4 regions of the Neorhizobium fuzhouense genome follow, and region 2 is predicted to be linked to each of the others. Evidence: predicted binding sites of a transcription regulator. Region 2 holds the regulator's gene; each other region holds the start of a gene.
What was found. The regulator LexA, encoded in region 2, represses DNA repair genes until DNA is damaged. The targets are predictions, from matches to a motif close to TGTTCNNNNTGTGTTCNG.
Positions count from the first base shown of each region.

Region 1: the regulator LexA is predicted to act here: its motif matches at 1,342-1,359, upstream of ACEXP3_RS10845 (helicase-related protein).
Region 3: the regulator LexA is predicted to act here: its motif matches at 1,990-2,007, upstream of uvrA (excinuclease ABC subunit UvrA).
Region 4: the regulator LexA is predicted to act here: its motif matches at 1,334-1,351, upstream of ACEXP3_RS03320 (glycosyl transferase).

Region 1 is NZ_JBHFFP010000005.1:104,309-107,614, forward strand. It holds gene phbB (acetoacetyl-CoA reductase) at 1-222, shown strand, start outside; gene ACEXP3_RS10830 (YMGG-like glycine zipper-containing protein) at 334-588, opposite strand; gene ACEXP3_RS10835 (DUF3309 family protein) at 631-786, opposite strand; gene ACEXP3_RS10840 (hypothetical protein) at 958-1,161, opposite strand; gene ACEXP3_RS10845 (helicase-related protein) at 1,541-3,306, shown strand, end outside.
Region 2 is NZ_JBHFFP010000012.1:186,516-189,821, reverse strand. It holds gene ACEXP3_RS20155 (ComEC/Rec2 family competence protein) at 1-1,532, shown strand, start outside; gene lexA (transcriptional repressor LexA) at 1,513-2,232, opposite strand; gene ACEXP3_RS20145 (VOC family protein) at 2,389-3,273, shown strand; gene kdsA (3-deoxy-8-phosphooctulonate synthase) at 3,276-3,306, shown strand, end outside.
Region 3 is NZ_JBHFFP010000012.1:38,159-41,464, reverse strand. It holds gene ACEXP3_RS19405 (MarC family protein) at 1-37, shown strand, start outside; gene ACEXP3_RS19400 (HPP family protein) at 138-1,313, shown strand; gene ACEXP3_RS19395 (single-stranded DNA-binding protein) at 1,340-1,876, opposite strand; gene uvrA (excinuclease ABC subunit UvrA) at 2,143-3,306, shown strand, end outside.
Region 4 is NZ_JBHFFP010000001.1:656,181-659,486, reverse strand. It holds gene ACEXP3_RS03325 (PA0069 family radical SAM protein) at 118-1,275, opposite strand; gene ACEXP3_RS03320 (glycosyl transferase) at 1,407-1,919, shown strand; gene moaB (molybdenum cofactor biosynthesis protein B) at 1,924-2,475, opposite strand; gene ACEXP3_RS03310 (4-(cytidine 5'-diphospho)-2-C-methyl-D-erythritol kinase) at 2,472-3,306, opposite strand, start outside.

The sequences.
Region 1 (3,306 bases), on a different contig from region 2:
AACGTCACCGTCAACGCTATCTGCCCCGGTTATATCGGAACCGAGATGGTGCGTGCCGTGCCGGAGCGCGTCATGAATGAGCGTATCCTGCCGCAGATCCCTGTCGGACGGCTGGGGGAGCCGGAGGAAGTCGCCCGCTGCGTGGTCTTCCTCGCCTCAGACGATGCAGGCTTCATCACCGGATCGACGATTTCGGCCAATGGCGGCCAGTATTTCAGCTGATCACCCGGGATGTAGGGCGCAAGCCTCCTCCGATCACGACTAAGCCAGCCTGATAAAACAAAACCGGCGCGGGTGTCCGCGCCGGTTTCGTATTTGGACGGGGTGAAGACGTTAGCGGCAGCGTGCCTCGTAGGTACGGCCGTAGCGGTCGCGATAGACGCAGTAGCCCTTGTGCTTCTGCGATTCGCCGATGGCCGCACCGACCAGGCCGCCGGCCACGGCGCCGACCGCTGCACCACCCCAGCTGTTGGTGACGACACCGCCGATGACGGCGCCCGAGCCGGCGCCGATGGCGGTGCCACGCTCTGTGGAGGTGCAGGATGCAAGCAGGCCCATAACGGCTGCGACGGCCAGGATCTTTTTCATGGAGTAGTTCCTTCCCTTATTCGGTTCGACTGGTTTTGAAATTTAGATCCTGCCCATCAGAAGCAGGATGAGCAGAATCACCACGACAAGGCCAAGACCGCCGGAAGGCCCGTAGCCCCAGCTCCGGCTGTAGCCCCAGTTGGGAAGCGCGCCGAGAAGAAGAAGGACGAGGATAACGAGCAGGACTGTCCCGAGCATGTTGGTGATCTCCGATGCACACATCAATTTGTTGTGCGACGGAAACGCCATGCCCCGATTTTTGTTCCACCGAACTGCAAGGGTGCCGAAACAAAGAAGAATTGCGGCTGGCGAACCTGCATCACAGGCGTCCGCTGGTGCGCCTGCGGTTCGGTTGCGGCACGATCGGTTCTATCGGATAAACCGACGGGCCGCCCAGATTACGGCAAGACCGGCCAGCGCCAGAAGCCCGCCGCGCAGGATCCATGGCGTCTGGTTGATCATGAAGCTCGACGCGGGATAGGGAAAGAGCCCGCTCCCCTGCGCCATCCAGATCAGGCCCATCACAGTTGCCAGAACGCCGAGCACGGTGAGGAGAATCCGAAAGATCGCCATCATGGGAAAACTCCAACGGTGTGGCAGGCAGCTAATGCATGCCTGGTAGAGGCGGGGATACCTTCCGGTCGATGCCTGGCTTTTGTCAAGCGAAAGCTATGGTGCGGCAAACCGCCTGCCGGCATCAGTCAAGTGCAGAACGAAACATGAAACGCGATGGATGCCGATTCGTCGCTGATTCGTTCGCAGCGTGTTCCCGCATGCCAATGGCAGTTTGGCGCGGCAAATGGCGCCTGTTTGCGGAATTTCGATCCAAAACGCGCCGTCCGGCCTCTTGCGGCTTGCCTTATCGGCTACGGATCGCCATGTGTTCGGGGGCTGTGCGCGATCGTGGTGCAGCCGGACACGATGCGCGGATAATGCTTTGAATTCTCAGCCCATGATCTTGAGCGGTCGCGGCGTCACCGCGGTCCTCGGCCCGACAAACACCGGCAAGACGCATTTCGCCATCGAACGGATGGTGGCGCATGGATCCGGCGTGATCGGCCTGCCGCTTCGCCTTTTGGCGCGCGAGGTCTATACGCGCGTGGTGGAAAAGGTCGGCGCAAAGCATGTGGCGCTCGTGACCGGCGAGGAGAAGATTTCTCCCCCAAATGCCCGTTTTTCCGTCTGCACCGTGGAAGCCATGCCGCGCGAGACGAAAGCCGCCTTTGTCGCCATCGACGAGGTGCAGCTGGCGGGCGATCTGGAACGGGGCCACATTTTTACCGATCGTATCCTGCATTTGCGCGGCCGGGAGGAAACGCTTCTTCTGGGTGCCGGGACCATGCGCCCCATTCTGGAAAAGCTGCTGCCCGGCATTACCGTCGTCGAGCGCCCGCGCCTGTCGACCTTGTTCTATGCCGGCCAGAAAAAGATCACGCGCCTGCCGCAGCGCTCCGCCATCGTCGCCTTTTCCGCCGACGAGGTTTATGCGATCGCCGAACTCATCCGGCGCCAGCGCGGCGGGGCCGCCGTTGTGCTCGGCGCCCTCAGCCCCCGCACGCGCAATGCGCAGGTCGGCCTCTATCAGGCCGGCGATGTGGAATATCTGGTGGCGACCGATGCGATCGGCATGGGCCTCAACCTCGACGTCGATCACGTGGCCTTTGCGCAGGATCGCAAGTTCGACGGCTACCAGTTCCGCAACCTCAATCCGGGCGAACTCGGGCAGATCGCCGGTCGTGCCGGCCGCCACCTTAAGGATGGAACATTTGGCGTGACGGGCCAGGTGCAACCCTTCGATGACGAATTGGTGGAGCGGATCGAGGGGCACCATTTCGACCAGGTGAAGGTGCTGCAGTGGCGCTCCAAGCAGCTGGATTTTTCCTCGCTGCGCGACTTGCGCGCGAGCCTCGACATGGCGCCGGCCATTGCCGGGCTTACCCGCGCGCTACCGGCAACCGACATGCAGGCGCTGGATTATCTTGCCCGATACCCGGAAATTCGGGATGTTGCCACAACGCCTGAGCGAGTGGAGATTTTGTGGGAGGCCTGTGCGCTTCCCGATTATCGCCGCATTACACCGGCCCAGCATGCCGATCTGATCTCGACCCTGTTTTCAGATCTGGTGCGCTATGGCACGGTCAACGAGAACTTTATGGCCGAGCAGGTGCAGCGCGCCGATCGGACCGACGGGGAAATCGATACGCTTTCTGCGCGTATCGCCCAAATCAGAACTTGGACCTATGTATCCAACCGTCCGGGTTGGCTGGCGCATCCGACACACTGGCAAGAAAAGACACGAGAAATCGAGGACAGGTTGTCGGACGCGCTACATGAAAGGTTGACGAAACGCTTTGTTGATCGCAGGACATCTGTGCTCATGAAGCGCCTGAGAGAGAATGCGATGCTGGAAGCTGAAATCAGTGTAAATGGGGATGTCTTCGTCGAGGGACACCACGTCGGTCAACTAGCCGGTTTCCGGTTTACGCCCGTATCCGGGACAGAAGGTCCGGATGCGAAGGCGGTGCAGGGGGCAGCGCAGAAGGCGCTGGCGCTGGAATTCGAAGCGCGCGCGGCGCGTCTTTATGCTTGCGGCAACAGCGATCTGGCGGTCGGCTCGGATGGTACTGTGCGCTGGCTCGGCGATCCCGTTGCCCGTCTCGCGGCTACCGATCACATCATGCATCCGCGCCTCATTCTTCTGGCCGACGAACAGCTGAC
Region 2 (3,306 bases):
TTGGCGTGTCGGCCGAACGCGCCTATGTGATGATGGTGATCATGCTGGCCTCCGTGCTGTTCGACCGTCCGTCGATCAGCCTGCACAATGTGGCGCTTTCGGCCGTGGTGATTCTGGTGCTGACACCTTCGGCGGTGCTTGGCCCGAGTTTCCAGATGTCGTTTTCCGCAACAGTCGCGCTGGTGGCGGGCTACGCCGCCTGGTCACGTTTCCGGGGCGACCAGCACAATCCGCTCACCGCCCGCCGGCCGCCGGTGCTTGCCGTCACCGCTGCCGTATCGGGCATGGTGGCAGGGGTGGTGATGACGTCGCTCATCGGATCGCTCTCCACCTCGATCTACTCGATCTCCCATTTCCATCGCATCGCAACCTACGGCCTTGCCGGCAACCTCGCGGCCATGCCGGTGATCTCGCTGATCGTCATGCCGGCCGGCATGCTGGGCATGCTGATGATGCCGTTCGGACTGGAGGCTCCGTTCATCAAGATCATGGGCTATGGCGTGCAGCTGGTCATTGCCATTGCAGAAACGGTGGCGGGCTGGGGCGGCGATGCGGCTGTCGGGCGCCAGAGCGTCTGGCTGCTTCCTCTTGCGTCGATTGGCTTTCTCCTCCTCGTTCTCCTGCGCACCCGATTGAAGCTGGTCGGTGCGGCGATTATGGCCGTAGCACTGACCGTCTCTTTCTGGCCCAGAGGTGCAGCGCGTCCCGACCTCCTGGTGTCCGACGATGCGACCCTCGTGGCCCTCGTCGAGGAGAATGAGGCGGCCGTCAGCCGCCGCACGCCACCCGAATTCATCTATCGCCAGTGGCAAAATGCCTTGATGATCGACAAGACCCTGCATCCCATCATGGCGAAATCCACCGCCGGACTGTTCCCGGCATCATCCGACCTATCCCCTAAGCCACCGATGCGGCCGCTTGCAGGCCCGAAAGGCAGCCCACCGAAAGCATCGGCCGAGGACCGTGAAGACCGAACGCCCGCAGCCGGCGCCATCGACCTGCTCGCCGAAGACATCCCGCCGCCGGAACCGCCGGCGCGCGACGGCCGTGCGCCAGACAATATCGACAATCCAGACAATCAAGCGCGGGCGCTCAGCACGCAGGAACGGCGCGAGGCGGCAGTGGCGATGGCCGATGCATTCCGCACCGCGCCGGCTGGCCGATTCGCCTGCCTCGCCCGGGTCGGCTGCTTTGCCCGCTCCGCGGAAAAGATCCGCATTGCGGTGATCGAGGATGCCCGCTATGCCGGAACCGCCTGCGACACCTCCGACATCGTCATTGCCGCCCGCGCCCGTTTCGAAACCTGCCGCTCCGGCGCGCTGATGCTGACGGAAAAGACGCTCCGCAAGACGGGTGCCCTGGAAATCCGCTTTGCGCAGAGCGCCACGCGCGCCAACTGGACGGCAACAGCCGCCAATGTCGGCCATTCACGCCCGTGGAGCCTGCACCGCAGCTACGACTGGAAGACGCGCCGTTTCGACGACACGCTCCCGCAACCAGTCTCCGCCCTGCTTAATGGTAGCGACGGATAAGACCGACCAGCTTGCCCTGGATCTTGACCCGGTCTGGACCAAAAATACGGGTCTCATAGGCAGGGTTTGCCGCCTCAAGCGCAATCGAGGCACCCTTGCGACGAAACCGCTTCAGCGTGGCTTCCTCGTCATCGACCAGCGCCACGACGATGTCGCCGGGCGTTGCCGTACTGCCGTTGCGGATGATGACGGTATCGCCGTCGAGAATGCCTGCCTCGATCATCGAATCGCCCTTGACCTCCAGCGCGTAATGTTCGCCGGTGCCCAGCATTTCGATCGGCACGCTGATGGCATGCGTATTGTTCTGGATGGCCGAGATCGGCACGCCGGCTGCGATGCGCCCCATGACGGGAACGGTGGCAGAACCGCTATACTCTTCCACCGGCGGCGCGGGCGGGGCAGGGCGCGCGGCCGGCGTCTTGCCAAGGCTGCCTTCGATGACGCTCGGCGAAAAGCCGCGACGCGGCTGGGCCGGCGGTACATAGGATTCCGGCAGCTTGATCACCTCGAGCGCCCGCGCCCGGTTCGGCAACCGCCGAATGAAGCCACGCTCCTCAAGCGCCGTGATCAGCCGGTGAATGCCCGATTTCGAGGCGAGATCGAGCGCATCCTTCATCTCGTCGAAGGAGGGGGGCACGCCCGCTTCCTTCATTCGTTCGTGAATGAACAGGAGCAGTTCCTGCTGTTTGCGTGTGAGCATGAAGACAACCTCGAAGGGAAACAAATCCAGAACGAACACTATATGTTCCACATGTGTTCCGCAAGCCCTGAAAAGTCGGTGAAAACGCAGTCTGGGCGCGGTTTGTCGCAGCATGCAGCGAGCGCTAAGCTCGCCTCGATCTATCCGGAGAGAATCATGCCGCGTCTTATCGATCATCTTGTCCTGCCGGTCTCCTCGCTTGTCATCGCCCGCGCGCGGCTGGAGCGACTGGGCTTCACCGTGGCCCCCGATGCCGTCCACCCGTTCGGCACGCAGAACGCCTGCGTCTTTCTGGCGGACGGCACCTATCTCGAGCCACTGTCCGTCGCAGATCCGGTCAAGGCAGCGGAAGCAGCTGCGCAGGGCAACGAGTTTACCCGACGCGACCGCATCTTCCGCGACGCGGTGGGCGAGGACGGGTTCTCCGCCCTGGTGGTATCGTCACAGGATGCCGTGGCCGACCGCGCGCGGTTTGCACCGGCGGGCATCGACGGCGGCGATCTGCTCGAGTTTTCCCGCGGCGCGCGCACGGCAGACGGACGGGACGTGGTCGCAAGTTTTCGCCTTGCCTTTGCCGAAACGGCGTCGAAAGCCTTCTTCCTGTTTGCCTGCGAGCGGCTGAACCCGCTGCCGGCAGACCGGGCGCATCTGGAGCGGCATGCCAACGCCGTACTTGGCCTTCGCGGCCTGCTGCTCGTCGCCGAGCGGCCGAAGGCCGTGCAAGCCGTTCTGGAAACCATAATGGATGCAGCGGCACGACCGGCCGAGCGTGGTTTCCGGATCGAGGCCCAGAACGGCTTTGTGTCTGTCGAGCAGCCTCGGGCCGTCGAAGTGCATCTGGGCAGCGCGGCCGCTTATGTCGCGGGCACGACGGAGGTCGCAGAGCCTCTGCAGGGCGCTGCTCTCATCTTTGCCACGGGGGATCTTGCCGTGACAGCGCAATGGCTTGCTGATAAGGACGTGGCTTTCGAGAAGAGTGGCACGCGCATTGTCGTTGCCGCAGCCCCCGGTCAGGGTGCTGCCTTCGTATTTGAGGAGTGATCATGGCCGTCACAGCCAATCCAGAGGTTTCCG
Region 3 (3,306 bases), 150 kb from region 2:
TGTCGTGGATGGCGTCAAATCGGCCTTTGCCCTCTGACGAACCAGGTCCGGCCTTCATCCGCGCGCCGATCGATCGGGCGCTCATCTGCGTCGGCTGTCGACGCCATCTACAACTCTTCCAGGCATATACGATGAGAATAACCGCTTATCTGCAGCGCTTCCTGCCATCGCAGCCACCCTTGAGTCTCAAGGAGCGGATCCGCGCTTCACTCGGCGCTCTTGTCGGGATCGCGATCACGGGGCTCGGCGGTGCCTTTGCGCTCAGCCAGGGCTTGATGGCGCCCATGCTGATTGCGCCGATGGGGGCCTCGGCAGTGCTCCTGTTTGCCGCTCCCTCCAGCCCGCTGGCGCAGCCATGGTCCGTGATCGGTGGAAACGGACTGTCCGCGCTGATGGGGGTCATCGCCTGCCTTCTCGTGCCAGACCCGGTTATGGCCGCAGCACTTGCCGTCAGCCTTGCGATCGCGGTGATGTCGGCCTGTCGCTGCCTGCATCCACCGGGCGGGGCCATGGCGCTGACGGCCGTGATCGGCGGCGGCGCCATACAAAACCTCGGTTTCGGCTTCGTGCTATGGCCCGTCCTCGGCAGTTCGCTGCTGCTTCTCCTATCCGCGCTCGCCTATCATCTCCTGACCGGCGGCCTCTACCCACACCGCCCCCAGACCTCGCCCCAGGCTCATGCAACGGAAGATCCCGCGCCACTGGCGCGCATCGGCTTTCTCGCGGAAGATCTTGATGAGGTGCTGAAGGATTATGACCGGTTTCTGGATATCGACCGGGGCGATCTGGAAACCATCCTGCGGCGCACGGAACTGCGCTCCTACCGCCGGCGCGCCCAGCATGCCGATTGCGGCAGCGTCATGTCGCGCGATGTCGTGGCGGTGGCGCCCGATACCAGCCTCCAGGAAGCCTATGCCCTGATGCGCCGCCACCGGTTCCACGCTCTGCCCGTCACCGACGAGCAGGCCAGGGTTGTCGGTATCGTCACGCAGAGCGATTTCCTGCATAAGCCGCGCTGGGTGGCGGGGCGTCCGCGCATTGCCATCAGACAGCGCCTTCGCCTGATGCTGGCGGGCGCTTCAGCGCCAAACGATACCGTCAAGGACATCATGACCACCCCCGTGCGCACGGTCAGCGCCGATATGCCGATCGCCGACGCCATTATCGCCTTTGCCGAAGGCGGCCTGCACCATCTGCCCGTCGTGCGGGGCGGAAACCGGCTTGCGGGCATCATCTCGCAATCCGATGCACTGGTGGCCATGCTGGAGGACAAAACGGCCGGCGGAAGCCCTCCTCCACCGGCCGTTGCGTAAATTTGTTCGCGGATAGAACGGATCGATCAGAATGGGATATCGTCGTCCAGATCGCGCGCGAAACCGCCGCCGGAGGACTGGCCACCGCGGCCGGAGCTTGCGGGAGCACGGTCGTAATCGTCGCCGTAGCCGCCACCGAAATCACCACCGCCAGCGGGCTGGCCGCCAGAACGGCCGCCACCAAAGCCAGCGCCCTGCCCGCCACCTTCACCCCGGCCGCCCAGCATGGTCAGCGTGGAGTTAAAACCCTGCAGCACGATTTCGGTCGAATAGCGGTCATTGCCGGTCTGGTCCTGCCACTTGCGGGTCTGAAGCTGGCCTTCGATATAAACCGTTGCACCCTTCTTCAGGTATTGCTCGGCAACCTTGCAGAGACCTTCGTTGAAGATCACCACGCTGTGCCATTCGGTTTTTTCCTTGCGCTCGCCGCTGTTGCGGTCGCGCCAGGTTTCAGACGTTGCAATGCGCAGGTTGGCAATCGGCCGGCCGTCCTGCGTCCGACGGATTTCCGGGTCGGCACCGAGATTGCCGATCAAAATTACCTTGTTGACGCTGCCAGCCATTTTTTCACCTTGTCTGCTGCCGCATGCGGCACGCGAATTTTAAAAACCTTTCCCACTCTACCCCATTGCCGGCGGCGAATGGGTTTTGGAGATCGGTAATCCACAAGCAAATTTGTTCTTTCTTTGTTCTAGTATTCCGCTATGATCCTGTCAACGTCCGGATGCGTAGCACGAATCGAAAAGCCACTCGGCAACGCCTTTCGCCTCGACACCGGCCGATGGATCACTAGATAAGGGACTTGTCCTCCCACAGAGCCTTTTTCACGATGAGCGAACTCAAGACGATTTCCATTCGCGGCGCCCGCGAGCACAATCTCAAGGGCATCGATCTCGACCTGCCCCGCAACAGCCTGATCGTGATGACCGGCCTGTCCGGATCGGGAAAATCATCCCTGGCCTTCGACACCATTTATGCGGAAGGCCAGCGGCGCTATGTCGAGAGCCTGTCGGCCTATGCGCGCCAGTTCCTGGAAATGATGCAGAAACCGGATGTCGACCAGATCGACGGCCTGTCGCCAGCCATTTCCATCGAGCAGAAGACGACGTCGAAAAACCCGCGGTCGACGGTCGGCACCGTCACCGAAATCTACGACTATATGCGCCTTCTGTTTGCGCGCGTCGGCGTGCCCTATTCGCCCGCCACCGGCCTTCCGATCGAAAGCCAGACGGTGAGCCAGATGGTGGACCGGGTTCTCGCCTTCGAGGAAGGCACCCGTCTCTACATTCTCGCGCCACTCGTGCGCGGCCGCAAGGGCGAGTACAAGAAGGAACTTGCCGACCTGATGAAGAAGGGTTTTCAGCGCGTAAAGGTGGATGGCACCTTTTACGAGATCGCCGAAGCCCCGACGCTCGACAAGAAATACAAGCACGATATCGACGTGGTGGTCGACCGCGTCGTGGTGCGCTCCGATATCGGCGCGCGTCTCGCCGACAGTTTGGAGACATGCCTGCGATTGGCCGACGGACTGGCGATCGCCGAATTTGCCGACAAGCCGCTGCCGCCGGAAGAAACGTCCGCGGGCGGTTCGGCCAACAAATCGCTCAACGAAACCCATGAGCGGGTGCTGTTTTCGGAAAAGTTCGCCTGCCCCGTTTCCGGCTTCACCATTCCGGAAATCGAGCCGCGGCTGTTTTCCTTCAACAACCCGTTTGGCGCCTGCCCGACCTGCGATGGTCTGGGCTCGCAGCAGAAGGTGGATGAGGCACTCATCGTGCCGGAGCCGGAGCGCACGCTGAAGGACGGCGCGATTGCGCCCTGGGCCAAATCCTCCTCGCCCTATTACAACCAGACGCTCGAGGGCCTCGGCAAGGTCTATGGCTTCAAGCTGTCCGACCGCTGGGCAAAGCTGTCGAAGGAGGCGCAGAGCGCCATCCTGCATGGCACCGACGAAAAAATCGAATTTCACTATATCGATGGCGCCCGCGCCTAC
Region 4 (3,306 bases), on a different contig from region 2:
GAGGCGGTGGACCGTGCCGAATTTTTATGTCTCGCCGCCCGCCACCTTTCAGTGCGAGCGGTATTTGATCACGGCCTTCCTCAGACGGAGGACTGCAGGCCGAACGCTGTCAAACCCTTAAAGCAGCGACAGCTGGATGCCGGTTCCGGCCGGCGGAATAAACAGGTCGTCCCGCAAGGGCATGCCACGCCGGCCAAGGCCGAGTCGCTTGGTCGCCAGTTCAAAGCGCCGCGAGATCTGCCAGGCATAGGGACCCGCCCCCTTCATGCGCTTGCCGAACTCGGCGTCATAATCCTTGCCGCCGCGCATGGAGCGGACCAGCGACATCACGTGGCGGTAGCGATCCGGATAGTGTCGCAGCAGCCAGTCGCGAAAGAGCGGGCTTACCTCCAGCGGCAGACGCAGCAGCACATAGCTTGCCTCGCTGGCGCCGGCCGCCTTTGCCGCATCCAGAATGCGTTCGATCTCGTGGTCGTTGAGCGCCGGAATGACCGGTGCCACGAGAACGCTGGTCGGAATGCCGGCGGCTGTCAGCTTGCTGATCGCCTCCAGCCGCTTGGCCGGCGTCGAGGCGCGCGGTTCCATGGTGCGGGCAAGCTTGCCGTCCAGTGTCGTCACCGATATCCCGACCTTGGCGAGCCCCTTGGCGGCCATCTCGGACAGGATATCGATGTCGCGGGTGACGAGGGCCGACTTGGTGACGATCATCACCGGATGATTGGCCTTGGCCAGAACCTCGAGAATCTGGCGCATCACCCGCCATTCCCGCTCGATCGGCTGGTAGGGGTCGGTATTGGTGCCGATGGCAATCGTGCGCAGCCGGTAGTCCGGACGGCTCAGCTCCCGTTCCAGAAGCTTTGGCGCATCGGGCTTGGCAAACAGCTTGGCTTCGAAATCCAGTCCCGCGGACAGGCCCATATAGCTGTGGGTGGGCCTTGCAAAGCAATAGATGCAGCCGTGCTCGCAGCCGCGATAGGGATTGATCGAGCGGTCGAAGGGAATATCGGGGGATTCGTTGCGGCTGATGATCGTGCGCGGCTTTTCCACCTGCACTTCCGTCTTGAAGGGCGCAAGCTCCTCCAGCGTCTGCCAGCCGTCGTCAAACGCCTCGCGCCGTTCCGTCTCGAAACGGCCGCTGGGGTTCAGCCCCGCGCCGCGGCCGCGCCGGCGGTCGATCTCGATGCGCAGCCCCGAGGTTTCCACCAGGGCATCGGCAATATCTGCCGTATGGGCGGGCGCAAACGCGCCCTGCCGCAGCTGGTTCAGCTCGTTCATGGGAAACTCCTCGGCGTCACATCCCTGTTCGCCACGCCCTCATTGTTAAAGCCAAAAAGAGAACATTGCAAGAACAAAATCGCCATGTCAGTTTTGTGGCAATTCCTGTTGCGATGCGGTAAGCATGGGTCATGCTGAGTGTGCTGATGGAATGCCATGACCAGGAATCCCAACTGGCGCAGACCCTGTCTGTGCTGGTGGCAGGGGCCGTGGAGGGGCTGGTGAGCGATGTGGCCGTGCTCGATCACGGCTCGACGGATGCGTCCGCGCGGGTGGCGGATGCCGCCGGCTGCCGGTTTCATACCGGCTGGTCGATCGAGGAGGTGCTGCGGGCCACGCGCGGCGAATGGCTCTTTCTCATCGAGCCGGGCGCGCGCCCGCTGATGGGGTGGATCGATGAAGTGGCCGAGCACATCGCGCTCAATCGTCAGTCAGCGCGGTTTTCGCCGTCGCGCCATCATCGGCGCCCGCTGCTGGCGCGCCTCACCGGAGCGGCAAAGCCGCTCGAGCAGGGGCTGATCCTCGCCAAGTCGGAGGCGCTCGCGCAGGCGCGCACCGCCCAGCGTCTGTCGGATCTCGCCCGGGGGAGAAAGCCGTTTCGCCTCACCAGCGAAATGGTGCCGGCCTGGGCGGCACGCAGCTGAGGCTTCAAGCCTTGCCGCCGCGTTTCAGGTGTTCATCGAGGCGCGGCATGATTTCCACGAAATTGCAGGGCATGTGGCGGTAGTCGAGCTGCGCCTTCAAGATGCCGTCCCAGGCATCCTTGCAGGCACCGGGAGAGCCGGGCAGCACGAAGATGAAGGTGGCATTCGCCACGCCGCCGGTTGCCCGCGACTGGATGGTCGATGTGCCGATCTTGTCGTAGGAAATCCGGTGAAAGACCTCCGAAAAGCCGTCCATTCGCTTTTCAAACAGCGGCTCCAGCGCTTCGGGCGTCACGTCACGGCCGGTAAAGCCGGTTCCGCCGGTGGTGATCACCACGTCGATCTCGTCCATCCGCGTCCAGTCGCGCACGCGCTCGAAAATCGCCGTCTTGTCGTCGGGCACGATGGCGCGGGCGACGAGACGGTGGCCGGCCTCTTCGATGCGGGCCACCAGCGTGTCGCCGGATTTGTCCGTCTCCGGCGTGCGGGTATCGGAGACGGTGAGCACCGCAATGCCGACGGGAAGGAACGGGCGGGTTTCGTCGATCCGGCTCATGCGGCCTCTCCTGCAATCGTGGTGGTTGCCTGAACATACCAGGCGGGGTGGCGGCTCGTCAGGGTTCTTGCCGCACTTTGTGCCGCATCCGGGGTCGCATAAAGGCCAAAGCAGGTGGCCCCGGAGCCGGACATGCGCACCAGTGGTGCGCCGGTGTCGGCAAGCGCCTGCGATACCACCCCGATCTCTGAAACCGCAGCGCGTGCCGGAGGTTCCAGATCATTGCGCAAGGTCGCGATGAAGGACAGCCAGTCGTCATCGCTGCGCTCTGGCAGCGGCGGCACGGGCGCATTGTCGCGGCGTGTCAGGCGGCGAAAAATGTCCGGCGTCGATACCGACACCAGCGGATTGACCAGGACCATGAACAGCGCCGGAAGGTTTTCGACGCCAACAAGCTCCTCGCCGATGCCGCGCGCCATCAGCGGACGCGAGGAAAGGCACATCGGCACGTCGGCGCCAAGCGCAAGGGCCAAGTTCGCCAGCGGCTCTTTCGGAAGGCGAACCGACCAGAGGCGCTGGAGGCCGCGAAGCGTCGCTGCCGCATCGGCCGAACCGCCGCCGATCCCGGAGGCAATCGGCAGGTCCTTCTGCAGCGTAATGGCGACCGGCGGGGCCTCCAGCCCCAAAGCCTCTATGGCTGAGCGCAGCCGGTCGCGCGCCCGCACCACGAGATTGTCGGCCTCCGCCGAGAGGCTTTCGCCAAACCGGCCCGTCACGGCAAAGCTGTCGGATGTGCTCTGGCTAAAGGTGAGCGTGTCGCCATGGGTGGCAAAGGTCACCAGGCTGTCGAGAAGGTGATAGCCATCCGGCCGCCGCCCGGTCACATGCAGG